4 regions of the Pseudarthrobacter sp. MM222 genome follow, and region 3 is predicted to be linked to each of the others. Evidence: riboswitches for the same ligand, from Rfam matches in the RefSeq annotation. Region 3 holds a riboswitch; each other region holds the start of a gene.
The links. A riboswitch is a leader RNA that binds a small molecule or an ion and turns the genes downstream of it on or off. The one in region 3 is predicted to bind thiamine pyrophosphate.
Positions count from the first base shown of each region.

Region 1: it holds a riboswitch for thiamine pyrophosphate, as region 3 does, so the genes downstream of both, thiO (glycine oxidase ThiO) here and OM977_RS11835 (bifunctional hydroxymethylpyrimidine kinase/phosphomethylpyrimidine kinase) in region 3, are expected to answer to the same signal.
Region 2: it holds a riboswitch for thiamine pyrophosphate, as region 3 does, so the genes downstream of both, thiC (phosphomethylpyrimidine synthase ThiC) here and OM977_RS11835 (bifunctional hydroxymethylpyrimidine kinase/phosphomethylpyrimidine kinase) in region 3, are expected to answer to the same signal.
Region 4: it holds a riboswitch for thiamine pyrophosphate, as region 3 does, so the genes downstream of both, OM977_RS18450 (ECF transporter S component) here and OM977_RS11835 (bifunctional hydroxymethylpyrimidine kinase/phosphomethylpyrimidine kinase) in region 3, are expected to answer to the same signal.

Region 1 covers NZ_OX352321.1:3,115,797-3,122,787, forward strand. Annotated here, with positions in the region: gene OM977_RS14165 (thiazole synthase) at 1-639, opposite strand, end outside; gene thiS (sulfur carrier protein ThiS) at 645-881, opposite strand; gene thiO (glycine oxidase ThiO) at 878-2,215, opposite strand; TPP riboswitch at 2,209-2,346, opposite strand; gene thiE (thiamine phosphate synthase) at 2,372-3,067, shown strand; gene OM977_RS14185 (ferritin-like domain-containing protein) at 3,093-3,764, opposite strand; gene OM977_RS14190 (RNB domain-containing ribonuclease) at 3,806-5,287, shown strand; gene OM977_RS14195 (DEAD/DEAH box helicase) at 5,606-6,991, shown strand, end outside.
Region 2 covers NZ_OX352321.1:2,712,859-2,719,849, forward strand. Annotated here, with positions in the region: gene rplS (50S ribosomal protein L19) at 1-64, opposite strand, end outside; gene trmD (tRNA (guanosine(37)-N1)-methyltransferase TrmD) at 318-1,157, opposite strand; gene rimM (ribosome maturation factor RimM) at 1,158-1,718, opposite strand; gene OM977_RS12430 (RNA-binding protein) at 1,834-2,076, opposite strand; gene rpsP (30S ribosomal protein S16) at 2,078-2,500, opposite strand; gene OM977_RS12440 (hypothetical protein) at 2,766-3,203, opposite strand; gene OM977_RS12445 (VOC family protein) at 3,305-4,180, opposite strand; gene OM977_RS12450 (amidohydrolase family protein) at 4,262-5,374, opposite strand; TPP riboswitch at 5,478-5,585, shown strand; gene thiC (phosphomethylpyrimidine synthase ThiC) at 5,581-6,991, shown strand, end outside.
Region 3 covers NZ_OX352321.1:2,597,159-2,604,149, forward strand. Annotated here, with positions in the region: gene OM977_RS11835 (bifunctional hydroxymethylpyrimidine kinase/phosphomethylpyrimidine kinase) at 5-1,645, opposite strand; TPP riboswitch at 1,628-1,725, opposite strand; gene OM977_RS11840 (Rne/Rng family ribonuclease) at 1,843-5,124, opposite strand; gene OM977_RS11845 (vitamin K epoxide reductase family protein) at 5,598-6,269, shown strand; gene ndk (nucleoside-diphosphate kinase) at 6,369-6,788, opposite strand; gene OM977_RS11855 (DUF4233 domain-containing protein) at 6,841-6,991, opposite strand, start outside.
Region 4 covers NZ_OX352321.1:4,020,544-4,027,534, forward strand. Annotated here, with positions in the region: gene OM977_RS18435 (UDP-N-acetylglucosamine 1-carboxyvinyltransferase) at 1-909, opposite strand, end outside; gene OM977_RS18440 (energy-coupling factor transporter transmembrane component T family protein) at 1,042-1,845, opposite strand; gene OM977_RS18445 (ABC transporter ATP-binding protein) at 1,842-3,503, opposite strand; gene OM977_RS18450 (ECF transporter S component) at 3,547-4,179, opposite strand; TPP riboswitch at 4,247-4,385, opposite strand; gene OM977_RS18455 (DUF4235 domain-containing protein) at 4,574-4,837, shown strand; gene mnhG (monovalent cation/H(+) antiporter subunit G) at 4,895-5,311, opposite strand; gene OM977_RS18465 (monovalent cation/H+ antiporter complex subunit F) at 5,301-5,579, opposite strand; gene OM977_RS18470 (Na+/H+ antiporter subunit E) at 5,576-6,121, opposite strand; gene OM977_RS18475 (Na+/H+ antiporter subunit D) at 6,118-6,991, opposite strand, start outside.

The DNA.
Region 1 (6,991 bases), 520 kb from region 3:
GAGTTCCATGGCCAGTGCCGCGTCAGAGGCGGTGCCGATGCCGGCGTCCAGGACCACCGGCACGGAGGCCCGCGAGACGATCAGTTCAATGTTGTGCGGGTTGAGGATGCCCAGCCCGGTGCCGATGGGTGAGCCCAGGGGCATCACGGCCACGGCGCCAAGGTTTTCCAGGCGCAGGGCCAGCACCGGGTCATCGTTGCTGTACGCGAACACTTTGAAGCCGCGTCCCACGAGCTGTTCGGTGGCGTCCACGAGTTCCACGGCATCCGGCAGCAGGGTGTGCTCGTCGGCGATGACTTCCAGCTTCACCCAGTCCGTTTCGAGGGCCTCGCGGGCCAGTTCGGCGGTCAGCACGGCGTCCCGGGCGGTGAAGCAGCCCGCGGTGTTCGGCAGTACCCGGATGTTGTGATCCACCAGCAACTGGAACAAGGAGCCGGCCTCCGCCGGAGAGTAGCGGCGCATGGCCACGGTGGTCAGCTCCGTGCCGGACGCCACGAGGGCTGCCCCGAGGCCGTCGAGGCTGGGCGCCCCGCCGGTCCCCATGATCAGCCGGGAACCCAGCCGTACGCCGTCGACGACGAACGCGTCCCCGGTTGCCGGCGATGCCGGCGGGGTTGCGGCGCGTGTAGTTGCTTCCATGTTGCTCAACCTCCCTGTACTGCCGTAACCAGCTCGACGTCGTCCCCGTCGGCGAGCGCCGTGCCGTGCCATTGGCTGCGGGGCACCACGCATGCGTTGCGGGCTACGGCGACGCCGAGCTTCCGCCCGTCGGTTGCCTGCCCGTTCGGGGCGAGCGTCCGCCCGGTGATCTGGCTGACAAGGGTGCTGACGGAGGCGCCGTCGGGGACTGCGTGCTCCGTGCCGTTGAGTCTGATCTTCATAGTGCTTCCTCGCTGCGCTCTGGGTGGGGGCTTGGGTGCTGGGGACTTGGGTCGGGAGCGCCGGCGGAGAACCTGTCCGGCCGGAACCGGCTCCAGCGGGGGTCCGCCGTGCCCTCCAGCAGCTGCCGGCAGATCTGCGCGGCCACGGGAGTCAGAAGGATGCCGTGCCGGAAGAATCCGGTAGCGACGATGATTCCCGCGACGTCGCCCGGGCGGCCGGCAGCCCGGTCGGCAACGCGGCCCAGCAGCGGGGCGTTGTCCGGCGTCGCGGGCCGGGCCCGGGCGGTGGCCTCCAGCAGTTCCAGTTCGGCGACGGCGGGCAGCAGCTGCTGGGCATCCCGCAGCAGCTGGTACACGCCTCCGGCGGAGACCGCGCCCACCCCGGATTCCGCCGGTTCCGCGAGGGCGTCTTCGCGCTGGGTGGCTCCTATCACCACGGTGCCGTCCCGGCGCGGGACGATGTAGACCGGCACGCCGCGGACCAGGCCCCGCACGGTGGAGCCCAGCAGCGGCCGCAGCCGGGCCGGTACCCGGAGCCGGAGGATGTCGCCGTGGACCGGCCGCAGCGGCAGGCTAAGTCCGGGCGGGAGCCCGCCGAGCCCGGCGGCGCCAAGACCGTTGGCCACGATGGTCTCCCCCGCGCGGACTTGCGCTCCGCCGGCCAGCCTGACGCCGGCGACACGTCCGTCCTGCCAGAGCAGCCCTGCGGCGCGGCGCTGCACGGCATGGCTCCCGCTGTCCGCTGCCAGCAGCGCCGCGATCCGGGCAAGCAGGAGCCGGGGGTCCACCTGGTGGTCGGCGGGAATGTCGAAGGCGCAGGAAATGCCCGGGCTCAGCAGTGGCTCGCGTCGGCGGGCCTCGCGGACGGTAAGGGGCTCCACCGAGAGTCCGCAGGCCTGCTGCACGTTCCGGAGGTCCGCGAGCGCCCGGCGGTCGGCCGCATCGGCGCCCACCGCGAGGGTCGGCGTCGTGAGGTAACCGGTCCCGGTGGCTGCTCCGTTACCGCCGCTGTCAGTGGGTTCCGCGGCTGCGGGCTGGAGCCGCGCCGCGAAGTCGGGCCACAACCGGGAGGACTCGAGCATCAGCTCCAGCAGGTCCTCCTCCTGGTAGTGGAGTTCACTCACCGGGGCCAGCATGCCGGCCGCAGCCCAGCTGGCGCCGGTGCCGGGGGCGTCGTCGATCAGGGCCACGGTCCGGCCCGAGCGACGCACCTCCCACGCGATACCGTGCCCGACGACGCCGCCGCCGATCACGGCCACGTCGTAATATTGCCCGGCGGGACCGTCATGCGGCGCCGCGGCGGGCGCATCCCTCAAACCGGCTGGAGTGCCCATGGCGGATTCCTTCCCTACGCCGGTACTAACCGGATCAGGTCAAGCGGTCGGCTCTGATGCCCTCTCAGCCCTGCAGGGCCGAAAACGCCAAGTGGCGCATGACCTTGCAGCGGGCTCCCGCGGTATGGCCCAGTTTAGAGGAACTAGGCTTGGGGTATGAGCCGCGATGACGTCCACACCACCGCCCGCCTGTACCTGTGCACCGATGCCCGCAGGGACCGCGGCGACTTTGAGGCCTTCGTGGATGCCGCCTTTGCCGGCGGCGTCGACATCATCCAGCTGCGCGATAAGTCCCTCGAGGCGGCCGAGGAACTCGAGCTGCTCGAGATCCTGCACCAGTCGGCCCACCGGCACGGACGGCTCTGGGCGGTCAACGACCGTGCGGATCTGGCCGCACTGTCGGGCGCGCCCGTGTTCCATGTCGGCCAGAAGGACATCCCGCTCGCGGCCGCCAGGCACTTCCTCGGCAAGGATGCCGTGGTGGGGCTGTCCACGCACAGCCCGGACCAGGTGGACGCGGCGATCCTCGCATCGCCTGGCCGCAGCGGCCTCGACTACTTCTGCGTGGGACCCGTCTGGGCCACGCCCACCAAGCCGGGCCGAGCCGCCGTCGGGCTGGAGCTGGTGCGGTATGCCGCCGAAGCGATCCGCCGGGCCGAGGCTGCCGACGTCGGCAGGGTGGACGGTGTGGTGCCCTGGTTCGCGATCGGCGGCATCGACCTGGGGAACGTGGAGCAGGTGGTGGAAGCCGGTGCCCGCCGGATCGTGGTGGTCCGGGCCATCACCGAGGCTGAGGATCCCGCCGGCGCCGCCCGCGACCTGCTGGCCGCCCTCGACGCCGCGGAAGCCTGACGGCAGCGGCGGCCGCCCCGGCAAGCTAGCCGGCCAGCCCCAGCTGCGTCATCCGCTGCGAGTGATTGGCGGCGAGTTGCACCGTCAGTTCCCGGACCATTTCCCGGGACCGCTCCTCGTCCGCACCGATCAGACCGCCGAGGAACGCGTGCTCGAAGCTGACCCGCCGGGCCTGCGTCAGGGCCTCCCCCAGCAGCCGCCTCGCCCACAGCGCCAGCCGGGAAGCCAGCCGCGGGTCGTCGGCAAGGGCCGTCTTGAGCCGGTCCCGCAGCACCGCGGTGGCCGCTTCATCGGCCTGGATCCGTTCCACCAGGAGGCGGGTGGAGGCGTCCACGTGCAGAGCCACCGCGCGGTAAAAATCCGCGGAGACCGTGTCGATCACGTACGCCTTCATGAGGGACTCGAACCAGTCGGCCGGGCGGGTGCGCTCGTGGAAGTGGTCCACGGAAGGCTGGAAGGGCAGCATGGCCACCTCCGGGTCCAGGCCCATTTCATCAAGCCGGGCGCTCACCAGTTCATAGTGCTGGAACTCGATCACGGCGATCCTGCCCAGCACGGCGCGATCGTGCAGCGAGGGCGAATAACGGGCATCGGAGGAGAGCCGTTCGAAGGCTGACAGCTCCCCGTAGGCCATCACGCCGAGCAGATCCATCAGAAAGCTGTTGTAACGGGCAGGATCAGCCGGCGATGTGCTCATGATCCAAGACTAATGGCGCAATTCGGGCTAACCTGATTTTCGTGTCCCATCATCGCCTGACCCCCAGCATCCACCGGCAGGAGAACCAACTTGCCCTGGCGCTGCACGCGCTGCGCACCACGCTGGAGCTGCCCGGACCGTTCCCGGAGGACGTCCTGCGCGAAGCCAAGGAAGCCGTGGCCGGGCACGAACTGCCGGAGCTTGATTTCACCCATATCGACTTCGTGACCATCGATCCGGAGTCCTCCACGGACCTTGACCAGGCTCTCCACATTTCCCGCGCCGGCACGGGCTACCAACTGCATTACGCCATCGCGGACGTCCCCTCCTTCGTGTCCCCCGGCGGAGTGCTCGACGCCGAAACCCGCCGACGCGGCCAGACCTTCTACACCCCGGACGGCCGGATTCCGCTGCATCCGGAGGTCATCAGTGAGGAGGCCGGCAGCCTGCTCGCCGGTCAGCTTTGCGCCGCTTTCGTCTGGGAATTCGAGCTCGACGCCGACGCCGAGGTCTCCTCGGTGCTGGTGCGCCGGGCCCGGGTCCGCAGCCGGGCCAAACTCAGCTATCCGGGTGTCCAGGCGCAGCTCGACGCCGGTACCGCGGGGCCCGTGCTGCAGCTGCTCAAGGAAGTCGGAATCAAGCGCGTGGAGCTGGAGCGGCTCCGCGGCGGCGCCAGCCTGAACATGCCGGAACAGGAGATCGAACAGCTGCCCGACGGCGGCTACCGGATCGTCGCCGCCCCGCCGCTGCCGGTGGAGGACTGGAATGCCCAGATTTCGCTCATGACCGGGATGGCCGCTGCCGGGATCATGCTCGCAGGCAAGGTCGGCATCCTGCGCACCATGCCCGCCCCGGACGAGAACTCGCTGGCGCACTTTCACCGCCAGACCCGAGCCCTCGGCAAGCCCTGGGACGGGGAGATGAGCTATGGCGAATACCTGCGCACCCTGGACCCGACAGATCCGCCGCAGCTGGCGATCGTGCACTCGGCCGGCATGCTGTTCCGCGGCGCCGGCTACACGCCCTTCGACGGAAGCGTTCCGGAGGCCGCTACCCAGTCCGCCATCGGCGCGGCGTATGCCCACTCCACCGCACCCCTGCGCCGGCTGATCGACCGCTTCGTGCTGGTGATCTGCGAGGCGCTCAGCAACGGCACGGAGGTTCCGGCGTGGGCCCGCGAGGCCCTGCCTTCGCTGCCCGCCATCATGGGGACCTCGGACCAGCTCGCCGCCAGGCTGGAGCGGCTCTCCCTCGATACCGTGGAGGCTGCGCTGCTGAGCAACCACATCGGCGAGGAGTTCGACGCCGTCGTCATCTCCGGTTCCAAACCGGCCAGGAACGGCAACGGGAAGAACGGGAACGGCAACGGCAATGGCAACGGGCCGTCCGGGATGGTGCAGATTGCGGAACCTGCCGTCACTGCACGGTGCCCGGGCGAGCTGGAAGCGGGCACCCAGATCCGGGTCCGGGTGCTCTCGGCCGATATCGCCAGCGGGGAGATCCGGCTGGAACTGGCGGGCTGACACCCCCGCGTCATCCCCGGGATTTCCGGCCGCGCGGGCCGGCCCGTGGGCGTCCAGTCGAGGTTCCGGGCTGCGTGCAGCTAGACTGGGAAGGTAGATATGGATGCCCGGTCGTTGATTTCCTTGATTTTCGAATTCAACAAGCCCGCCCCTACGCGATCTTGAGATAGACCCGCTGGTCCCCAGTGCCAGCATTTAGATAGCCCGCGATCGGCTTCCACTGGAATTGCCTGCGCGCCTGAGCGTGCTCCGGAACGGCCTCCGGCCGGCCCCGTTGAGCAAGCAGCGCAGCCCAAAATGAATAAGGAAACTCCCCTAGTGAGTGAATTGCATACGCACCAGCTTCTGATCGACGAATCCGGAACGGAAACGCTCGAGCCAGAAGAAACCATCATCTCGGACGAAATGCCGCACGAGATCGCCGAAAAGACCTTCGCCGACTACAACGTCCGCGCCGACATCGTGGAGTCCCTCGCCGACGCCGGCATTACGCACCCCTTCCCCATCCAGGCAATGACGCTGCCCGTGGCCCTGAGCGGCCACGACATCATCGGCCAGGCCAAGACCGGCACCGGCAAGACCCTCGGCTTCGGCATCCCGGCCCTGCAGCGCGTGATCGGCCCCGACGACGAGGGGTTCGACAAGCTGCCCGCCCCGGGTGCACCGCAGGCCCTCGTGATCGTGCCGACGCGTGAACTCGCCGTCCAGGTCGCCAACGACCTGCAGAACGCGGCCCGCAAGCGCAATGCCCGGATCACCACCATCTACGGCGGCCGCGCCTACGAGCCGCAGGTCGAGGCACTGCAGAAGGGCGTCGAGGTCGTCGTCGGCACCCCCGGCCGCCTGATCGACCTTTACAAGCAAAAGCACCTCGTGCTCAAGAACGTCAAGATGGTCATCCTTGACGAGGCCGACGAGATGCTGGACCTTGGCTTCCTCCCGGACGTCGAGACGCTCATCGCCGGCACCCCCGCGGTCCGGCAGACGCTGCTCTTCTCGGCCACCATGCCCGGCCCGGTCGTTGCCATGGCCCGGCGCTACATGACGAAGCCGACCCACATCCGCGCCGCCGACCCGGACGACGAGGGCCTGACCAAGCGCGACATCCGCCAGCTGATCTACCGTGCCCACAGCATGGACAAGATCGAGGTCGTCGCCCGCATCCTGCAGGCCCGCGGACGCGGCCGCACCATCATCTTCACCAAGACCAAGCGCACCGCGGCGAAGGTTGCCGAGGAGCTGGTGGACCGCGGCTTCGCGGCCGCCGCCATCCACGGTGACCTCGGCCAGGGCGCCCGCGAGCAGGCGCTGCGCGCCTTCCGCAACAACAAGGTGGACGTCCTTGTGGCCACCGACGTCGCCGCCCGCGGCATTGACGTCGACGACGTCACCCACGTCATCAACTACCAGTGCGTCGAGGACGAAAAGATCTACCTGCACCGCGTCGGCCGCACCGGCCGGGCCGGGAACAAGGGCACCGCCGTGACCTTCGTGGACTGGGATGACATGCCGCGGTGGGGACTGATCAACAAGGCCCTGGGCCTCAGTGTCCCGGAGCCGGTGGAGACCTATTCCTCCTCCGCGCACCTCTTCGAGGAGCTGGACATCCCCGAGGGCACCAAGGGCCGCCTGCCCCGCAACAAGCGGGTGCTGGCCGGTGTCGACGCCGAGGTCCTCGAGGATCTGGGCGAGACCGGCAAGAAG
Region 2 (6,991 bases), 120 kb from region 3:
CCGCGCGGAACGTCGGAACATCGGTGCGCAGCGAGGCTGCATCTACGGAATCGAGGATATGCATTGATTCACTCCTGGCGAACGCCACAGGTCATTCACGTTGGGTCACGGCGGCCAAGCCCGGGTGCACGAAGGCAGCCCGGAAATTCCCGCCGAAAGTTTTCAGTCCGGCTCCGTCAGGAATTGACGGTGCCGGGGTACCAGGCTGTTGGTAACGATCCCCCTGTGGCAGGTTCGTACCCAGCAGGCACAAGGACTAATTTTGCCACATGCGGGGCGTTCGAGCCAATCCCTCAGCCCCGGATGCCAGCCCGCGGTTAGTTCCGCCCGGCGCCGGCGTCGGGGCGGCGCCGGAGGCGGCCGTCGACGACGTCGTACCCGAGGTCAGCGAAGGCCGTCCGGTCCGCGCGCGGCAGCTTGCCGGCGTCGAACTCCGCGAGGAGGTCCGGACGGCGTTCGGCGGTGCGCCGGTACTGCTCGTGCCGGCGCCATTGGGCGATCTTGCCGTGGTTGCCGCTCAGCAGCACCGCCGGAACGTCGCGGTCCCGCCAGCTGGAGGGCTTGGTGTAGACGGGGTATTCCAGCAGCCCGTCCGAGTGGGATTCCTCCACGAGGGAATCGGGGTTGCCGACGACGCCGGGCAGCAGCCGCCCAATGGCCTCCACCATGGCCAGCACGGCCACCTCGCCGCCGTTGAGCACGTAGTCCCCCAGGCTCATGGGGCGCACGGTGAAGTGGTCGGCCGCCCATTCCATCACGCGTTCGTCGATGCCCTCGTAGCGGCCGCAGGCGAACACCAGCTGCTCTTCCTCCGCCAGCTCCTGCGCTGTGGCCTGGGTGAAGCGCTCTCCGGCCGGGGACGGGACGATGAGGACGGGCTTGGCCGCCGCTTCCGGCGCCTCGGTGTCCGCACTGGCGGCTTCGGGCCGGGCCGCGGCCACGGCAGCCAGAGCCTGGGCCCAGGGTTCGGGCTTCATGACCATGCCGGCGCCGCCGCCATAAGGCGTGTCGTCAACGGTCCGGTGGCGGTCCGTGGTGAAGTCGCGCAGATTGTGGACGTTCAGCTGCAGCAGCCCGTCCTGGCGTGCCTTCCCGATCAGCGAGAGTTCCAGGGGTGCCAGGTACTCCGGGAAGATGCTGACGACGTCGATTCTCATTTAGGCTTTGTCTCCGGAGGCGCTGCCGGTTTCAGGCTTGGTTCCCTCGTCGGCATTGACCTCGAAGAGTCCCGCGGGCGGCGTGACGAGGATAAAGCCCTCGCCGACGTTGACCTCGGGAACGATCTGCTCCACGAAGGGGACCAGGATCTCCTTGCCCTCGTTCGAGGTGACCACGATGAGGTCCTGGACCGGGAGGGTATGCAGGCCTGAGACCTTGCCGACGACCGTGTCGCCGACGCGGACGTCCAGGCCGACGAGCTCGTGCTCGTACCAGCCCTCGTCATCGTCGTCTTCGTCGAGTTCCTCGGTCTCGATGAACAGCTTGGCCCCACGGAGGGTCTCCGCGTCGTTGCGGGTCTCGATCTCCTCGAAGGCGAGCAGCAGGATGTCCTTGTTCCAGCGGGCGCTCTCCACGGTCAGCGGACCGGCCGAAGCGGGTTCCACCACAAATTGGGTGCCCGGAACGAAGCGGTCACCGGGCGCGTCGGTCAGGACCTGCACGGTCACTTCACCGCGGATGCCATGGGGTTTACCGATTCGTGCCACCTGAAGCTGCATCTGTTCCTCTGTTCCGGGATTGGGGTTGCTGGCGAAAGTTGGGGGAAAACAGTCCGGCCCCTCCACCATTATCTGGTGAAGGGGCCGGACTAAAAGACAAGTATTGCTGAAAGCGTTACCGGCGGCGGTCGGTGTCGACGACGTCGACCCTGACCGGCTCGCCGTCCGCCAGTGCCGCGATCACGGTACGCAAAGCGCGCGCCGTGCGGCCCTGGCGGCCGATCACCCGTCCGAGGTCGTCCTGATGAACGCGCACTTCGAGGGTGTCCCCGCGGCGGTTGTTCTTCGCACTGACCTTGACATCGTCAGGACTGTCCACGATCCCGCGGACGAGGTGTTCGAGCGCTTCTGCCAGCAAGTTACTCAGCCTCGGTGGTCTCTGCTGCTGCGTCGGCGGGGGCCTCGGCTGCGTCGTCCTTCTTGGCCTTCTTGGTGATGGCTTCCGGGATGATCACGGAACCCTTTTCCGGGGTAACGAAGGCAGCCTTGGGAGCCTTGGTCTTCAAGGTGCCCTCCTGGCCCGGGAGACCCTTGAACTTCTGCCAGTCACCGGTGATCTTGAGGATCGCGGCAACCTGCTCGGACGGCTGTGCGCCGACGCCGAGCCAGTACTGGGCGCGGTCCGTGTCGACCTCGATGTACGAGGGCTCTTCGGTCGGGTGGTACTTGCCGATCTCTTCGATGGCACGGCCATCACGCTTGGAGCGTGCGTCCATGACGACGATGCGGTAGTACGGTGCGCGCATCTTGCCGAAGCGCTTAAGGCGAATCTTTACGGCCACTTTTGTGGTCACTCCTGTTTCTGAAACGGGGTCGAGCCCGGCGTTCTGCACCCGTGGGGCGGGCCGTACTAGGGGGTTCTAAAAGGACAAGATCCGGACGCGGAGAGAGGGGCCACGCAGATCGAGTACCTGTTCATTGTGCCAGATCAACGCCGGGATTTCGACTTGACCCCCTGCCGGCTGGTAAATCCGGTCGATGGCCGGCCTGTGGCCGCCGCCCGAGGCGAGCCCGGACCGTGGCCCGAGTCACGCTTGGCTCGAGGCGTCAGCGGGTCCAGACGTACAGTCCGGTCCGGGTGGCGGGGTCGACGCGGGCAGCCAGCTCCGCGAGCCTCCGGACATAGTCGAGGGCCTGCTCCGCACCGAAGGGCATGTCCTCTTCGGCGGCCCAGCTGCCGGCCACATCCTCGAGGACGTCCGCTTCGCCCTCGGTCTCATAGCTGAGCAGATCCGCAAGTGCCCTGACCATGGCGGGCGGGACGCCGAGCAGGGAGTCGCTGGCCACGTCCACCATGGCAAGCTCGTAATCGGCACCGGCGGAGTGCACGGCCGTCCCGGCCAGGTCGCCGAGGCGCTCGACTTCGAAGTCGCTGATGTCCTGGATCCGGAGCGCCCCGGGAGCCACGGCTCCCCCGCCCTCAAGTGCAGCCGCGCGCTTAAGGGCTTGATCGTGGGTGGAGACAAAGATTTCGGTGAATCCCATGGGTCATCCTTAGGGCTCGGCGCTGACGGCGCGGCGGAAAGTCTGGTTTCAGCCTAGCCCAGCCGGGCAGCGCCGGCGGCGCCCCGGACCGCCGTGCGCCCTCAGCGCACTGCCACGCGGATCCGGTTGCGCCACGGGTCTTCGAAGCGCAGTTCGGCGCCCGTGTGGTGGGACTGGACACCGGCGGTTTTCAGGCGGTCGGCCAGGGCTCCGACGTCGTCGCCCGAGGGCACTTCGATCAGCACCTCCCCGAGTCCCAGCGTGTCGCGGCGGGGGCCGGCGCCGCGGCTGTTCCACACGTTCATGGCCATGTGGTGGTGGTAGCCGCCGGCTGCGACGAAGAGTGCCTGGCCGTGCCAGCCTGCGGTCTTTTCGAAGCCGAGGGTCCCGACGTAGAACTCCTGCGCGGACTGCACATCCCCCACCTGCAGGTGGACGTGCCCGACGCCGGCCTCCGCCTCACGCTGCGCGGTGACGGATTCTTCGTTGAGGAACTTTTCGAGGTAGCGCTGCGGCGGGAGGGCCAGGCTGTCCATCACAACATTCTTCCCCTCCCAGGACCACGCTTCGCGGGGACGGTCCCAGTACAGCTCAATGCCGTTGCCCTCGGGGTCGTTGAAGTAGAAGGCCTCGCTGACGAGGTGGTCCGCGCTGCCGGTAAAGGACTGCGGCTCATACTGGGCCGCGCTGGCGACGGTGGCGGCCAGGGACGGCTGGTCATCGAACAGCAGTGCGGTGTGGAAGAGGCCGGCCTCTCCGCGGGATGGGACAGCGAGCCCGGGCGCCGGGGCGAGGTGGACCAACGGCTTCTGCCGCCGGCCGAGGTAGAGCCCGCCGTCCTGCTCGGCCACGATGTCGAGGCCGAGGGCACGCTGGTAGTAGTCCGTCATGAGCTTCATGTCGCCGACTTTGAGCATCACGGTGCCCATAGTGAGTTCGGCGGGAAGAAGGTCCTGCGTGCTGGCTTCTGCAGTCATTTGATCGCTCCGGTGCTTCGGGGGCCACCGACCTTCGATGGCCTTACATAGAACTAAATTACTTGAAGCTTCAATTTATTCCTAATGCGGAGCTGATTCCCCGCCACGTTCCCTGCGGATCACTTCACCCCGCAACACGATGTGGCTGAGCTGCCGCAGCGTGCCGAGGTTCGTCCGTGGATCCTCGGCGCAGACAAGGACGTCCGCGCTGGCCCCCTCGCTGATCGCGTCCGCGCCCAGCCAAGCGCGGGCGGCCCAGGCGCCGGCGTCGAGGGCTGCCCGGGCCGGAAGCCCGGCGGAGTGCAGCGCCTGGATTTCGTCGGCGATCCGCCCGTGCTTGATGACGCTGCCCGCATCGGTTCCGGCGTAGATGCCCACGCCGGCCTCGTAGGCTTCCAGAACGCGCTCGGCGCGGCGTTCCCAGAGCGAGCGCATGTGGGCCGCGTAGCGGGGGTATTTTGCCTCCGCCTGCGCGGCGATGTCGGGGAAGGTTGCGATGTTGATCAGGGTGGGCACGATCGGAATGTCCTGCTCGACGAAACGCGGCAGGTGCCGTGGAAGCAGGCCGGTGGCGTGCTCAATGCAGTCGATCCCGGCGTCGAGCATGCTGTCCAGGGTGTCTTCGGCGAAGCAGTGCGCCGTGACCCGGGCGCCCTCGTCGTGGGCGGCCTGCACGGCGTCCTTGAGCACGGGGGCCGGAAAGCTGGGGGTGAGGTCGCCGGCGTCGCGGTCGATCCAGTCCCCCACGAGCTTGACCCAGCCGTCACCGGCCCGGGCCTGCTTGCGCACCGCCTCGACCAGATCCTCCGGGGCCACTTCGACGGCGAAGCCCCGAAGGTAGCGCCGCGCCCTGGCGATGTGCCGGCCCGAGCGGATGATGCGCGGCATGTCGGCGCGGCGCTGCAGCCACCGGGTGTCGTGCACGGCGCCGGCGTCCCGCACGAGCAACGTTCCGGCGTCGCGGTCGGTGCGCGCCTGCGCCTCCGCCACCGAGCCGGGGACGTCGCCGCCGGGGCCGAGGCCGATATGGCAGTGCGCATCGACCAGTCCGGGGATGACCCAGCCGTCCAGCACGAGGTCCGGCGCCGCGGCCGGACGGTGGAAGGTCAGGAGCCCGTCGACGGACCAGAGGCCCCGGTGTTCCGTGTCCCGTCCGGTGAGGACGGGGCCGCCGAACTCGATGATGCTGCTCATCCATACAGCCTAATCCGCGACGCCATCGGGCCGCGCCGGAGAAGCCTGTCCCGCCCGATGACGCATATGACACAGCCCGCCCCGAGGCCTGTGGTAGCTTCGTCTACGACCACACGGGTGCCCCTGCAGGGGCTGAGATCGGGCTGACGCAGCCTGCGACCGTTGAACCTGTCCGGGTAATGCCGGCGAAGGAAGTGAGTATTTTCGTGAATACCCAGTTGACACAGCACAGCCCTGTCCAGATCCAGCCCGCAGGCCCCACCCAATCGCTGAAGGCCCACTCCCTGGCGTTCGCCACGGACGCAGAACACGGCATCCGCGTTCCGGTGACCGAGATCGCCCTGGCGGACTCCCCCGGCGGTGCAAGTAACGCGCCGTTCCGGATCTACCGGACCGCCGGCCCGGGAAGCGATCCGGTGCGGGGCCTGGAACCATTCCGGGCGCCCTGGATCGAGGCCCGGGCGGACACCGAACCCTATGCCGGCCGGCGAAGGGACCTGCTCGACGACGGCAAATCCGCGGTGCGCCGGGGCGCGGCGTCGGCCGAGTGGCGGGGGCTCCGCCCGGTACCGCGCCGCGCCGTCGACGGCCGGACGGTGACGCAGATGCGTTACGCCCGGGACGGGGTGATTACCCAGGAGATGCGGTTCGTGGCGCTGCGCGAGAACTGCGACGTCGAGCTGGTCCGCAGCGAAGTGGCCGCGGGCCGCGCCATCATCCCCAGCAACGTCAACCATCCCGAATCCGAGCCGATGATCATCGGCAAGGCCTTCCTGGTGAAGATCAACGCCAACATCGGAAACTCCGCCGTGACCAGTTCCATCGCGGAGGAAGTCGACAAGCTGCAGTGGGCGACGCAATGGGGCGCGGATACCGTCATGGATCTCTCCACCGGCGACGACATCCACACCACCCGGGAATGGCTCATCCGCAACTCCCCCGTGCCCATCGGCACGGTGCCCATCTACCAGGCGCTGGAAAAGGTCAACGGGGAGGCCAACGCCCTCACCTGGGAGATCTTCCGGGACACCGTGATCGAACAGTGCGAGCAGGGTGTGGACTACATGACCATCCACGCGGGGGTGCTGCTGCGCTATGTGCCGCTGACGGCCAACCGGGTCACCGGCATCGTGTCCCGCGGCGGCGCGATCATGGCCGGGTGGTGCCTGGCGCACCACCAGGAAAACTTTCTCTACACGCACTTCGATGAGCTGTGCGAGATCTTCGCCCGCTACGACGTCGCCTTTTCCCTCGGTGACGGGCTGCGGCCCGGCGCGACGGCGGATGCCAACGATGCGGCGCAGTTCGCCGAGCTGGACACCCTGGCCGAGTTGACGCAGCGGGCGTGGGAGTTCGATGTGCAGGTCATGGTGGAGGGCCCGGGGCATGTGCCGTTCCACCTCGTCCGGGAAAACGTGGAGCGCCAGCAGGAACTCTGCAAGGGCGCTCCGTTCTATACGCTTGGGCCGCTGGTCACCGATATTGCTCCCGGCTATGACCACATCACCTCGGCGATCGGCGCCACCGAGATTGCCCGCTACGGAACCGCGATGCTCTGCTATGTCACCCCCAAGGAACACCTCGGACTGCCCAACAAGGACGACGTGAAGACCGGCG
Region 3 (6,991 bases):
CCGGTCAAGCATGCAGTCTCGGCGCGTCGAAGAAGGCGACTTCGTAACGGGCCGACTGCCGGAAAGCCAGCTCCATGGCGTCCCGTTCGCCGGCCGAGGCGCGGCGCGCCGCGTCATCCGTGATGCCGATGGCCTGCCGCGTGGCCGCGGCGAAGTCCTCGTCGGCATAGGTCCGCAGCCAGTCGGCGTAGGGGTGCGCTGCGGCGGCGCCGGCCGCCAGAAACTTCCCGTGGAGTTCCGCGCCGACCTCGGCGTAGAGCCAGAAGCACGGCAGGGCGGCCGCGACCAGCACCCCGTAGCTGCCGGCGACGGAGGACGCCAGCAGGTGGTCCACATAGGACTTCGTCACCGGGCCGAGAGTTCCCTCCACGGTCCGGGTGCTGAGCCAGCTCCGGTGCAGCTCGGATTCGACTTCCAGGCACTGCTGCGCGGAGCGGGCCCAGAAGAGCTGTTCGGCTTCGGAGGGTGCGAGTGCGGCCGCCCGCGCCAGCACCCGCGAGTAGCCATTGAGGTAGAGGGCGTCCTGGGCCAGATAGTAGGCGAACTCCCGCTCGGGGAGCGTGCCGTCCGCCAGCCCCCGAATGAAGTCCAGGCCGTAGATCTCGTCGAGGTCCTGCGCCGCGCCCGCCCCGAGGGCAGCGACGAACTCGCCCTTGGCCGGAACCCGGGTGTCCGCGGGACCCTGATCGAGGCGGTGGCCCGCGGTCAGGTGCTGGACGTGGTGGAAATGGTGCACCGGGCCGTTGCCGGTGCCGACATCCAGGTGCTCCGAGTCGCGCAGCGCACCTTCGAGCCAGGGCTTGACCTCGCGCAGCGCGGCTTCCCAGTCCCCCACGCGGGCCTGCACTGTTGCCAGCGCCGAGGACAGCGAGCATCCGGTGCCGTGGCTGTTGCTTGTGGGAACGCGTCGGCCCTGCACCACGACTGTCTCCTGGCCCAGCAATCCCCCGGTGTTGACGAGCGCATCCGGGCAGCCGCCGCCGGCCTCACTGCCCGCGCCGGCCTCACTGCCCGCGCCGGATTCGCTGCCGGCGCCGCCGTCGAGATGACCGCCCTTCACCAGGACCGTGGTGCCGGTCTGGGCGGCGAGCCGTTTGCCCTGAGCCAGGGCCTCGGCCCAGTCGGCCGCGACCGGCTCCCGGAGCAGCAGGGCGAGTTCCGCGAGGTTGGGCGTGACGAGGTCCGCGAGGGGAAGAAGCGCGTGCAGGGCGGCCTCGGCTGTCTCGGCGAGCAGCCGGTCCCCGCTGGTGGCCACCATGACGGGGTCCAGGACGACGATGCCGGGACGGGCCTGCTCCAGCCAGCGTCGGACGGCATCGATCACGGAGGCGTCGCCGAGCATGCCGATTTTGACGGCGTCGATGCCGATGTCCGCGCTCACGGCGTCCAGCTGGGCCGTCAGGAAGGCGGCCGGTGGAACATGGACGGCCTGGACGCCGCGGGTGTTCTGGGCCGTGAGGGCGGTGATCGCGGCCATGCCGTACCCGCCATGGGCGGCAATGCTTTTCAGGTCCGCCTGGATGCCCGCGCCGCCGGACGGGTCGGAACCGGCGATGGCCAGCACCCGGGGAATCCGTGGCGGGGCGGTGCGCGGAGCGGGGGGCAGAAATGCGGATGGAAGGACAGCTGTTGCCACGAGAGACATCCCTTCGCCGGTGCTAACCGGACAGGTTCAACGGGTCTGGATCTCAGCCGGCTCGTTGCGCGGCACCCCGTGTCAGTGCTCCAGCCTAGCCGCACTGCTTAACGGACGGCGGGTGCGGCCCGAACCTCGGCGAATTGCTACGCCGGGTCCGGACCGCACCCGCGGCCATACTGGATTATTTTGGTGGGGCTCCGGGGCTACAGCTCCGACGCCGGCACGCCGACACCGAGGATGATCGGTTCGTTCGACGCGGCCGGCTTTGCCGCTGCCTGGTCCGGGGAGGGCGCCTTTGCCTCGTGCACGGCTCCGGCCGCGGCCGTTGCGGCACGCTGCTCGGCTGCCTCGCGGTGTTCAATGGACGTCTCGTTGGCTGCACCCTGGGCGCGGCTGGCGCTCCGGTTGCGGCGCACGCGGCGGCCCCGGGAGGTACCAGTTTCGACGTCGGCCCTCGCCGGCGCCTGAGCCTGCGCTGGCTCCGATGCCTGAGCCTGCGCCTCGGCCGGCGCCGAGCTCGTGGACACCTGCCCGGCGGCGGGCTTGCTCTCCTCGGCGTCGCCAAGGTGGGCGAAAGCCTCCGTCAGCAGGTCAAGGGTCAGTGCGGGTGCGGTCCCCTCGTCGGCGTGCTCGACGTACGGCAGCACCACCTGCTCGCCGCCGAAGGTCAGCACAGCAGCGGGACGTCCGGCTGCTTCCTCAGTGGCGGCCAGCTGCCGGGCCGTCTCGACGACGGCCTGGCGGGTCTCCGCCTGGCGGGTGCCGGCGTCGTGCGCGGTTGCCGCTTCCCCCTCGTGCAGGTGGGCAGCGTGCGCGGCGGCGGCGATGTTCGCCAGGGCAGCCCGGGTGGCCTCCGCCTTGGCGTGGCGCTCGGCCTCGGTGGGCTCGGGGTGGAGGGCTGCCGGTGCCGACGGAGCGGACTCCGGCCCGCCCTGAGCTCCCTTGCCGCGGCGGCGGCCCTTGCGCTCCGTGCGGGCAGCGGGCTGGTTCTCGGTCCGCGGGACGTGGTGTTCCGCGGCGACGACGTTGGCGCGGCGGTGCTCCACGGGCTCGTCGTGCGTGACGATGCCGCGGCCGGCGCAGGTTTCGCACTGCTCGCCAAAGACTTCCAGCAGCCCGGTACCCATCCGCTTGCGGGTCATCTGTACCAGCCCGAGCGAGGTCACTTCGGCCACCTGGTGCTTGGTCCGGTCACGGCCGAGGCACTCCACCATGCGGCGCAGCACGAGGTCGCGGTTTGACTCCAGCACCATGTCGATGAAGTCGATCACGATGATGCCGCCGATGTCGCGGAGCCGGAGCTGCCGGACGACTTCCTCGGCCGCTTCCAGGTTGTTCTTGGTGACGGTTTCCTCGAGGTTGCCGCCGCTGCCGGTGAATTTGCCGGTGTTGACGTCCACCACGGTCATGGCTTCGGTGCGGTCGATCACCAGGGATCCGCCGGACGGCAGGAAAACCTTGCGGTCCAGTGCCTTGTGGATCTGCTCGTCGATCCGCCAGGCCGCGAAGATGTCCGTGTCCTTGGTCCACTTCTCGAGCCGGCCAACAAGGTCCGGAGCCACGTAGGTGACGTAGGCCTCGATGGTGTCCCAGGCTTCCTCGCCGGAGACGATCAGCTTGGAGAAGTCCTCGTTGAAGACGTCGCGGACCACCTTGATGGTCAGGTCAGGTTCGCCGTAGAGCAGCTCGGGGGCCAGGATCTTGGTCGACGTCGACTGGCTCTCGATGCCTTCCCACTGCGCGCGGAGCCGGTTGATGTCGTGGGTCAGCTCTTCCTCGGACGCGCCCTCGGCCGCGGTGCGGACAATCACACCGGCGTTTTCCGGCAGGCGGTCCTTGAGGATCCGCTTGAGGCGGTTGCGTTCGACGTCGGGCAGCTTGCGGGAGATGCCGGTCATGGATCCACCGGGCACGTACACCAGGTAGCGGCCGGGCAGGGAGATCTGGCTGGTGAGGCGGGCGCCCTTGTGGCCGACCGGGTCCTTGGTGACCTGGACCAGCACGGAGTCGCCGGACTTCAACGCGTTCTCGATCCGGCGCTGCTTGCCCTCAAGGTTGACGGCTTCCCAGTTGACTTCACCGGCGTAGAGCACAGCGTTGCGGCCGCGCCCGATGTCCACGAAGGCGGCTTCCATGGACGGCAGCACGTTCTGGACCTTGCCCAGGTAGACGTTGCCGATCAGGGAATCCTGCTGGGTCTTGGATACGAAGTGCTCGGCCAGGACCCCGTCTTCGAGGACGCCGATCTGGATTCTGTCGTCGCGCTGGCGGACGATCATCTGGCGGTCCACGGACTCACGGCGCGCCAGGAACTCGGCCTCGGTGATGACGGTGCGGCGGCGGCCGGTGTCGCGGGATTCGCGGCGGCGCTGCTTCTTGGCCTCGAGCCGGGTGGAGCCCTTCACGGAGGTGACGCGGTTGTTAACCGGCGCTTCGCTGATCGCCCGCGGAGCACGGACCCGGGTCACCGTGTTGGGCGGATCGTCGTCTCCCCCGCCGGTGAGCTCGAGGTCCTGGTCGCCACGGCGGCGGCGGCGGCGACGGCGCGAGGTCACACCGTCCTCAAGGGTGGCCTCGGTGCCTTCGTCTGCGTCCTCGGCGGACTCTTCCAAATCGGTCTCCGCTTCGCCGGTGCGGCTGCGTCCCCGCCGGCCGCGGCTGCGGCGACGCCGGCGGCTGCCGGCGTCCTCGCCCTCTTCGCCTTCTTCCTCTTCCGCCTCTTCGGGCGCGGCAGCGACCGCGGCCGGCACCGGGCGGACGACGGCGGTCAGGTCGGGGGCCTGGAAGATCATCGACGTGACGGCCCCCGGCTCAAGGAAGAGCGAGGAGGCCGCGGAGCGGGCGGCGGCGGCGGGCTCCTCGGGCGTTTCCACGGCGGGGGTTTCTTCGGGCGCGGAGGTTCCCGCGGCCGGAGTTTCTTCCGCCGCGGCGGTTTGTGCGGCCGGGGTTTTCTCGGACGCGGGGATTTCGGCGGGCGCTGCTGCTGCGGGTGCTGCGTCCGCGGCGGGCGTCTCCGCGGACGGCGTTTCGGCGGCGGGCATTGCGGCGGCGGGGGCCTCCGGTGCCGGCTCTGCTTCGGCCACCGGCGCGGCGGCCTTGGCCCGGCTGGCCCGGCGCCGGACGGGCTTCTCGGCGGCGGGGGCTACGGGAGCCTCGACGGCGGGAGCCTCGGCCTCGTCGGCGAAGGCCGGCAGGGGCTCGGGTGCCCCGACGACTTTGCGGGCGCGGGTCCGGCGGACGGGGGCCTTGGCCTTGGGTTCAACGGGAGTGGCGTCGCCCGCCGGGGCTTCAGTTGCCTCGGCCGGGACCACGGCGTCCGCGGCGGGCTCCGTGTCAGCCTTCGGGAGGGCCTTGCGGCGGGTTCGAACGGGCCGCTTCGGCGGTACTGCCGCCGCGGCTGCCTCTTCTGCTGTTTCGTCCGTCGTTACTGCTTCTTCCGCAACGACCAGTTCTTCATTACCGGCTATAACCTGGTTCTTATCCATATGTAGGAATACTCCTGCCCTTGGGCGCCCCCACATCCGGCGCCCGTTGGGGCAATTATTTGTCAACACCCGCGGGCATTGACAGAAGTCAATTGGATACCCTCAGGTTCGCACCGGCAGTGGGGTGCGGCAGCCCTGGAGGGCCGGCAAGAATGTTCTGAAACCCGTTGATCTTCCGTCACAACCAGGTGCCGTCCAATGGCATTGCGGGACAGCCGGAATCAGAGGATCCGTGGCTCCCTGCTCATCATTGGCGGTCTTGGGAACAAAATCGCCGGACCGGGACCCGGATGTGGATCGGGTTCCAGCCACGATCATTGTCTCACAGGAGCCGTCAAAGCAGTCTTAGGACAGGCATCCGGCACGCCCCCGGAACCGAATCAAAGGAGAAGGCACCGCGCTTCCCGGGCTTCGTTCAGCCTCCGGCGATAGAATCGGCCCAGAAGCACCTCGACCCAAAGGACTTTCATTCCATGCCCAGCATCTCCAGCGACACCGGCGAGGCAGCCGCGCAGCGGCAAAGCACCAGCCCGTCCGCCGCAGACCGGCCGCTGCCTCCGATGACCCGTGACCGTCCGTTCGCGTGGCTCCTGCTGATCACCGGCGTCGTCGGCTGGCTGGCCTCCGGAATCCTCGTGCTGGAGAAACTCGAGGTCCTCAAGGACCCCGGCCACGTCACCGTCTGCGATGTGAATCCGTGGATTTCCTGCGGACAGGTCATGCAGACGCCGCAGAGTTCAGCGTTCGGCTTCCCCAACATGTTCATCGGCATCGTGGCCTTCGCCGTCACCATCACCACCGCCATGGGCATCCTGGCCGGCGCCAGGTTTGCCCGCTGGTACTGGCTCGGGCTGCAGGCCGGCGTGACCCTGGGCTTTGCCTTCGTGGTGTGGCTCTGGTCCCAGGCCCTGTATTCCATCCACATCCTGTGCCCGTTCTGCATGATCGTCTGGGCCGCCATGATTCCTCTGTTCGTCTGGGTCACCGTCCGGAACGTGTCCCACGGCGTGATCCGCCTCCCGGCCGGCCCCGCCCGGATCATCGGTGACTCGGGCTGGATCGTCACGGCGCTGCTCTACGTCGCCGTGATTGCAACGATCTTCTTCGCCTTCATCCAGGTCTTCATCGGGACCTCCGGCTACTAGGAGCGGTTTAACTCCCGCGAGATAACAGCAAAGACCAATGTTCGTCGCGAACATTGGCCTTTGCTGTCATCTCGGTACCTGTCACCCGGTGCCGGGAGGTTAGTCCTGGAACCAGATCTTGATCTCACGCTCGGCGGACTCCACCGAGTCGGAACCGTGGACCAGGTTCTGCTGCACCTTCAGGCCCCAGTCGCGGCCGAAGTCGCCGCGGATGGTGCCGGGGGCCGCCGTCGTCGGGTCCGTGGTGCCGGCGAGCGAGCGGAAGCCCTCGATCACGCGGTGGCCCTCGAAGATCGCGGCGACGACGGGGCCGCTGAGCATGAACTCGACAAGCGGCTCGTAGAAGGGCTTGCCGAGGTGCTCCTCGTAGTGCTGCTCCAGCAGCTCGCGGCTTGCGTCGACCTTCTTGAGCTCGGCCAGGGTGTAGCCCTTGGCTTCGATCCGGGCAAGAATGTTGCCGCTCAGCTGGCGGGCGACGCCGTCGGGCTTGATCAGGACGAGGGTGCGCTCAATGCTCACAACTGCTCCAATGTGTTGGGGTGGGGTTCGGGTCTAGTCTACGGGTTTGGGGCTACGGGTTCTGGGCGCCGGTTTCGGGATCGCTGCCGGCCGGGTGGGCCGCATCCCAGGCGGCCTGGTCGCGTTCCCGCTTGGCGGCCTCGCGGTCAATCCGGATGCCGGTCCGGATGCCGTACCACCAGGAAATTGCGAAGAGCAGGCCC
Region 4 (6,991 bases), 1.4 Mb from region 3:
GAAGTACTCGACGTCGGCGTCGACGGAGGGCAGGCCGGTGATTTTCAGGGTGGTGGTTCCCACACCCTGGATCTCCACGCCGAGCATCTGAAGGTAGAAGCACAGATCCTGCACCATGTAGTTGGGGCTGGCATTGCGGATGATGGTGGTGCCGCGGCGGTGGGCCGCGGCCATGATCGCGTTCTCGGTGACGGTGTCCCCGCGTTCGCTCAGCACGAAGGACCGGTCGTTCCCGTCCGACGACGGCGCCTGCACCACGTAGAACCCGGAGGTCGCCTCCACGCTGAGACCGAACTGGCGAAGAGCCTGCATGTGGGGCTGAACGGTGCGGGTGCCGAGGTCACAGCCGCCAGCGTACGGCAGGCGGTATTCGCTGGATTCGTCCAGCAGCGGGCCGAGCAGCATGATGACGCTGCGGGTCCGGCGGGCTGCCTCCACGTCCATGGAATCAAGGTCCAGCACGGCGGGGCGGCGGATCTGCAGATCGTTCGCGTTGAGCCAGGTGCATTCGACGCCGATGCTGGTCAGCACTTCAACGATCCGATTGACCTCCTCGATCCGGGCCAGCCGGCGCAGCGTCGTGGTGCCGCGGTTGATCAGGCTGGCGCACAACAGGGCGACGCCGGCGTTCTTGCTGCTGTTGACATCCACCGATCCGGACAGCGTGCGGCCGCCCTCGACCCGCAGGTGGGTCATCTGCGGGCGGCCAACCTTGACGATGCTGCGGCCGAAGATGGATTCCAGCCGCTGGATCATTTTCAGGCTCAGGTTTTGCTTCCCTTGTTCCATCCGGGCAATCGCACTCTGGCTGGTGCCCAGCTCGGCGGCGAGCTGCCCTTGGGTCCAGCCCTTCTGGCCGCGGGCATCCCGCAGGAGGGCGCCTACGTGTTCAGCAGTTTCTTGAGTCATACCCAAAAAATATCACGGATGAGCTATCAAGGTAGGCAGATGCCGCAGAAGTGCGGATTAGCTCACAGGAATATCCATGCTGTGCGATAAACAAGCGACGCACCGTGTCCGGCGGAGAGGGCCGGATGCTGGCTACTGCGGAGTAAGGAAGACGAGGTTCCAAGTCCCGGCCGCCAAGGCCGCGGTCACGGCGCCCGCGGCGATCCCGGCACCGCCCAGCAGCACCCACAGGTCCATGCCGCTGAAGGTCGAGGGCCGGGCCCAGGTCCGTTCGGCGCCGCCGAAGCCGCGTGCTTCCATGGTGACAGCCAGCCGGGAGGCGCGTCGGATGGCCTGCACAAGGAGGCCGAAGCTCTGCCCGAGCGTGGAGCGGAGGCGCTGGTAGGGGTTGCCCCGCGAGCCCACACCGCGGGCGCGCCGCGCCATCCCGATGGTCTGCCATTCCTCGGCCATGATCCCGACAAGCCGCATCGCGGCCAGCGTGCCCAGGACGAAGCGGTGCGGCAGTTTCGCGTTCTGCGCCAGCGCGTCGGCCAGGTCCGTGGGGTCCGTGCAGCTCATCAGCAGAACCGCGGGCAGCGCGATCGCCAGCCCGCGGAGCAGGAACCCCAGCCCGAGTTCAAGGGAACCTTCGCTGATGGACCAGATACCGGCGTCGAGCAGTATCCGGCCGCTGTCCGGCGCCAGGATGGCGGTGCTCCAGCCGCCCAGTGCCGCCGCCAGGACCAGCGGCCAGCCGCGTTGCCACAGCAGCGCCAGGCTGAGCCCTGCGAGCGGGAACAGAGCCACCTCGCAGGCCAGCGCCACCGAGGCGGAAACCCAGTCAATGGACAGCGCCAGCACCAGCGTGATCAGGACGACGGCCGCGAACTTGGCCAGAGGGTTCGCCCGGGTCAGCAGCGCATGGTTGCCGCGCAGGCTCAAAGCATCCCTCATGGCGCCTTCACCGGATCCGTGCCCCGGCGGTCCGGGGTGTTGAGGCTGAGTTCGGTGCCGCCGAGCACGGCACTGAATTCCGCGTCGTGCGTGACGGACACAACGGCGGTGCCGGCGTCGAGGAGTTCGGAGAGGAAGGAGGCGAGTTCGGACCAGGTGTTGGCATCCTGGCCGAAGGTGGGCTCGTCCAGCACCAGCACCTGCGGATGGGCCGCGAGCACGGTGGCCACCGAGAGCCGGCGTTTTTCGCCGCCGGAGAGCGTGTAGGGGTTGGCGTCCACCAGTTCGGTCAGCCGCAGCCGCTCCAGCAGCTCGTCCACCCGTTCTTCCCCGCGCCCCAGGTGCCGGGGGCCGAACAGCAACTCGTCGAGGACCCGGCCGGTGACGAACTGGTGCTCCGGTTCCTGGAAGACCGTTCCGATCCGGGCAATCAGCTGCTGCGCCTTCCACTTGTAGGGATCGATCCCCGCACCGTCGCTCAGCTCCAGCGTGGCGGAAACGGCCCCGGAGACCGGCGCCAGCAGGCCCGCCAAGGTCAGGGCGAAGGTCGACTTCCCCGAGCCGTTGGGGCCCGTGATGGTCAGGGCTTCGCCGGCGCGGACCCGGGCGGTGATGCCGGACTGCACGGCTAGGGGCGGGATGGTGCGGAAGCCCCCGCGCAGCCCCGAACGGCGGCCGCGTTCGCGGGAGACGGCCAGGTTCTCGGCTGCCATCAGCAGCGTCCCGGGCCTGTGTCCCCCGGCCCCGTGTCCGCCGGGCGGGTGCCCGCCGGGCGGGTGTCCGCCGGGCGGGGCGGTTGACGTGGCCCCCGCCGGGACTGCCGGCGCCGTACGGGCCCGCGTTTGCGGTACGTAGCCGGGGACCCAGACGCCCGCGGCGGTGAGCATGTCCCGTGCCTGCGCCAGGACCCTGTCCGGCGGACCGTCGATCAGCACGGCCGGTTCGGTCGCGCTGCCGGGCTGGAGGACCACAATCCGGTCCACGAGGTCTTTCCACACGGAGACCCGGTGCTCCACGACCACGAGGGTGGCCCCGGTTTTGTCCAGGCACCGGCCCACGGCGTCCCGTACTTCCAGGACGCCGGCCGGGTCGAGGTTGGCGGTGGGTTCGTCCAGCAGGATCAGCCCCGGGCGCATGGCCAGGATCCCGGCGAGGGCCAAACGCTGCTTCTGCCCGCCGGACAGGGCCGAAGTCGGATGGTTCAGCGGCAGGTGGCCCAGTCCGACGTCGTCGAGCGCTTCCCTCACCCGGACCCAGATCTCGGCCGCGGGCACCGACAGGTTTTCCGCGCCGAACGCGACATCATCGCCAAGCCGGGAGAGCACCACCTGGGTTTCCGGGTCCTGTTGGACAAGCCCGGCCCGGCCCCGCTGCGCCCGCGGTGAGGCGCCGTCGATCAGCAGCGTGCCGGTCTCATCGGAATCCTCCGGGGTGGCCCCGGCGGAATTGTCGCCGGCGGTGTTGTCGCCGAGGACCCCCGCCAGGGCGTGGAGCAGCGTCGATTTGCCCGAGCCCGAGGGCCCCAGCAGCAGCACCCGCTCCCCGGGGCTGATGTCCAGGTCCAGCCCGTTGACCGCGGGCCGGGACCTTCCAGCGTGCCGCCAGCCCCAGCCACGTGCCGTGACCTGGGCGGGGCGGACGGAGTTGGTTGCGCTCATGCGCGGTGGCCCGTCGTCGGGAATTCTGTCAGCGGTGCGGTCTTCAGGAGAACACGGGCTCCGTGGCGGCCTTGCGCGAGGCGAAGGAACTCAGTACCCCGGTCTTCGCCAGTCCCCGGGTGGCGAGCCAGGACAGACCGCCGGCGATCACGGCACCGGAGACGGCGGTGAAGATGATGTAGGCGAGTTTGTCGCCGCCGGCGTAAGCGATGTTCCAGCCCCACGGCAGGAACGAGTCATTGAGGCCGCAGAAGAGGCCCGCACCGGCACCGGCCAGCAACGCCACCGGCAGATTGAACTTCTTGTAGACCAGGGCGGCGAACACGAGCTCCGCGCCGAGCCCCTGCAGGACGCCGGAGATCAGCACCGTCGTGCCGTACTGGGACCCCATGATCAGCTCGCCGGTGGCCGCTACGGTTTCGCAGAAGAGGGCCGCGCCCGGCTTGCGGATGATGAGCATGCCCAGTACGGCGGGAATCATCCAGCCGCCGGCGTAGAGCCCCGTCAGCGGCGGATACAGCGCGTTGACCGGGGCGGAAATCAGGTTGGCACCCTGGGACCAGGCCCAGAAGATGATGCCTCCGGCGACCGCAATCAAGGCGGCCACCACAATGTCCACTACGCGCCAGTTGTAGCTGCGCCGGGCCAGGCCCTGCTTGGCAGAAATATCAGTCATGTCGTCCTCCTGAGGAACAGGAGGGGAGAATGCACCGGCCGGCCGCGGCTTCCGCCACCCCGCCGTGCATTCTGAGAACTCGACTCCCTTGCGCCGGTACTAACCGGATCAGGTTCGAGGGTCTGCGGCTGTCCGCACTCTCAGCGCCCACCGATGGTCCCTGGATTCCTCCAGCTGCCGACGGCGGCGCTCCCCTGTCGTATTTAAGATCACCCTTGTGGGCGGTGTCAGTTTACACCCGCCCGGCGGGGTTTCCTTTGGGCGGGTGTCACATTCACGCTGGCCCTCAGGCGGAGATGCTCCGCCGGAGCGGGCCCGTACCGTCGGTCCTCCCGTCAGGGACGGGACGCTAGGCTAGGGGAAGCCCCGTTCCCTCCCCGAAGGAGTCCGAAGAATGAACATCTTCATCAAGCTGCTCGGCACCGGCATAAGCCTGCTCGCCGGGTTTGTCGGTACCAAGATCGTCGACACCGTCTGGGAGAAGTCCACCGGCAACAAGCCGCCGAAGGGCCACGACGACGACATCCCCACCACCCTGCGTTCGGCCCTGACCTTCGCACTGGTCTCCGCCTCGGTCAGCGCCATCATCCAGGTCCTCGCCAACCGCGGCACCCAGCGCGCGATCACCCGTTTCGCCAAGTCCCAGGACATCGTCTAGGCCGGAGCGCGGGCAGACGCCGGCGGCACCCGTCACCGGCGCCGCTGCCGGAGCCCGTTACCGGCGGCGGCTCGCCTCGTCGTCGCTGTCGTCCGAAAATCCGCTCGCGCCCGCCGCCTGCTGCACCACGGCCTCAAGCTCATCTGCGCTGAGCAGCTCCCGGTGGAGGTGCTTGGTGCGGTACCCGGCCCGCCCCACCATGTGCGCGGACACCGGAACGGTGAGCAGCTGGAAGATCCAGGCGACCACCAGGACGGGCCAGACCCACCAGGTGCGCATCTGAAGCCCCACCGCGCAAAGCAGCAGGAACAGCCCCAGTACCTGCGGCTTCGTCGCCGCATGCATCCTGCTCATGAGGTCGGGGAACCGCAGCAGGCCGATGGCCGCGCCGAGCGACATCAGGGCGCCCACCACCATGAACACCGCCGAGACGGCGTCGATCACGGCGTCGCCGGAGAATGCTTCAGGATTCACGGGCTTGCTCCCGCCGGTCGGCGACGAACCGGGCAACGGTGACCGAACCGATGAACCCGATGATGGATACTGCAACGAGCAGCATGAGGTTGTTGAGGTGCCGGTTCACCGCCATGTCGATGCACAGCGCCGCGCCCACGATGGCCAGCAGCACGTCGGCGGCCAGCACCCGGTCCAGCAGCGACGGGCCCCTCGCGATCCGGATGATCGCACCGGCGGCGGCCAAGGACAGCACGACGGCGGTCACGGTCAGGACGAGCTGCATCATGCGCCCACCTCCTGCTTCAGTGCGGACAGTTCATCCCTGGTGCCCATGATCCGGATCAGCCCGGCCTCGGTGTCCCGGACCTCCTTGCGCAGCCGGGCGGCGTCCTCGGGGTTGCGGACGTTGACGCCGTGGACGTAGAGCGTTGAGGTGGACCTGTCCACCTCAACCACCAGCGAACCCGGAATCAGTGAGAGCACGTGCCCGGTCGCGGTCACCAGCAGGTCCGAATGGCTCCGCAGCGGGACAGCGACGACGGCGCTGATCACCTTCGGCCCCTTGGCCACCGCCAGGTACAGCACCTGGAAGCTCGCCGCCACGACCTTGGCCAGGAAGGTCAGGGCAAAGGGAACGGCGCGCAGTACGTTGAAGCGCCCGCCCAGCTCCACCGGCGGCAGATAAAACAGCCTGGCCACCACGATTGCGATGAGGGCGCCGAACAGCAGGTTGCCGGGACTGAAATCCTGCCAGAGGGCACCCCAGACGATCACCAGCCAGACCAGCAGCGGAAGCTCCTGGCGCAGGGAAATCCGTTTCCGGCTCATTTCTGGCCGCCTTGCAAAGCCGGTTGCGCCTGGTCGGGCTGCGGCGCGGGTTGGGCCAGGGGCGGAACCGGGGCGTCCCCGCCGAGGACCGCGTGGATGTAGCCGGTGCGGTCCAGCATCTCCTCGGCGGACTGGTCCGCCACCCGGAACAGCGGACCGGCGAACACGGTCAGCGCCACGCCGAAGACCACCAGCCCCAGGGTGGAGCCCACCATGGTCCGCGGCAGCAGGGTGACGTTGGTCTTGCCGCCCCGGTCGCCGGTGGCCGAGTCCTCGGGGGAGGCCAGCAGTACCGGGTCGGGATATTCGGCGTCCTCGGGCTTCCGCCAGAAGGCACGGTTCCAAACCCTTGCGATCGCCAGCAGTGTCAGCAAGCTGGTCAGCACTCCCCCGATCACCAGGGCGTAGGCCAGCGGGGTACCCAGCTGGACACCGGCCTGCAGCAGCCCGAGCTTGCCGAGGAAGCCGGAGAACGGGGGAATCCCCGCCAGATTCATAGCCGGAATGAAGAACAGCACGGCCAGCACCGGGGAGAGCTTGGCCAGGCCCGCGACGCGGTCCATGGAGGAACTTCCGCCCCGGCGTTCGATCAGGCCCGTAACCAGGAACAGGCTCGTCTGGATGGTGATGTGGTGGGCCACGTAGAAGACGGCCGCCGCCAGGCCGGCCACGGAGGACATCGCGAGCCCGAAGACCATGTAGCCAATGTGGCTGACCAGGGTGAAGGACAGAAGTCGCTTGATGTCGCTCTGGGCGAGGGCACCCAAAATTCCGACCACCATGGTCAGTAAGGCCGCGACCATCAGCGGCGTATTGAGCGTGTCCCCGGGGAAGAGCAGGGTTTCGGTGCGGACCATCGCGTAGACGCCC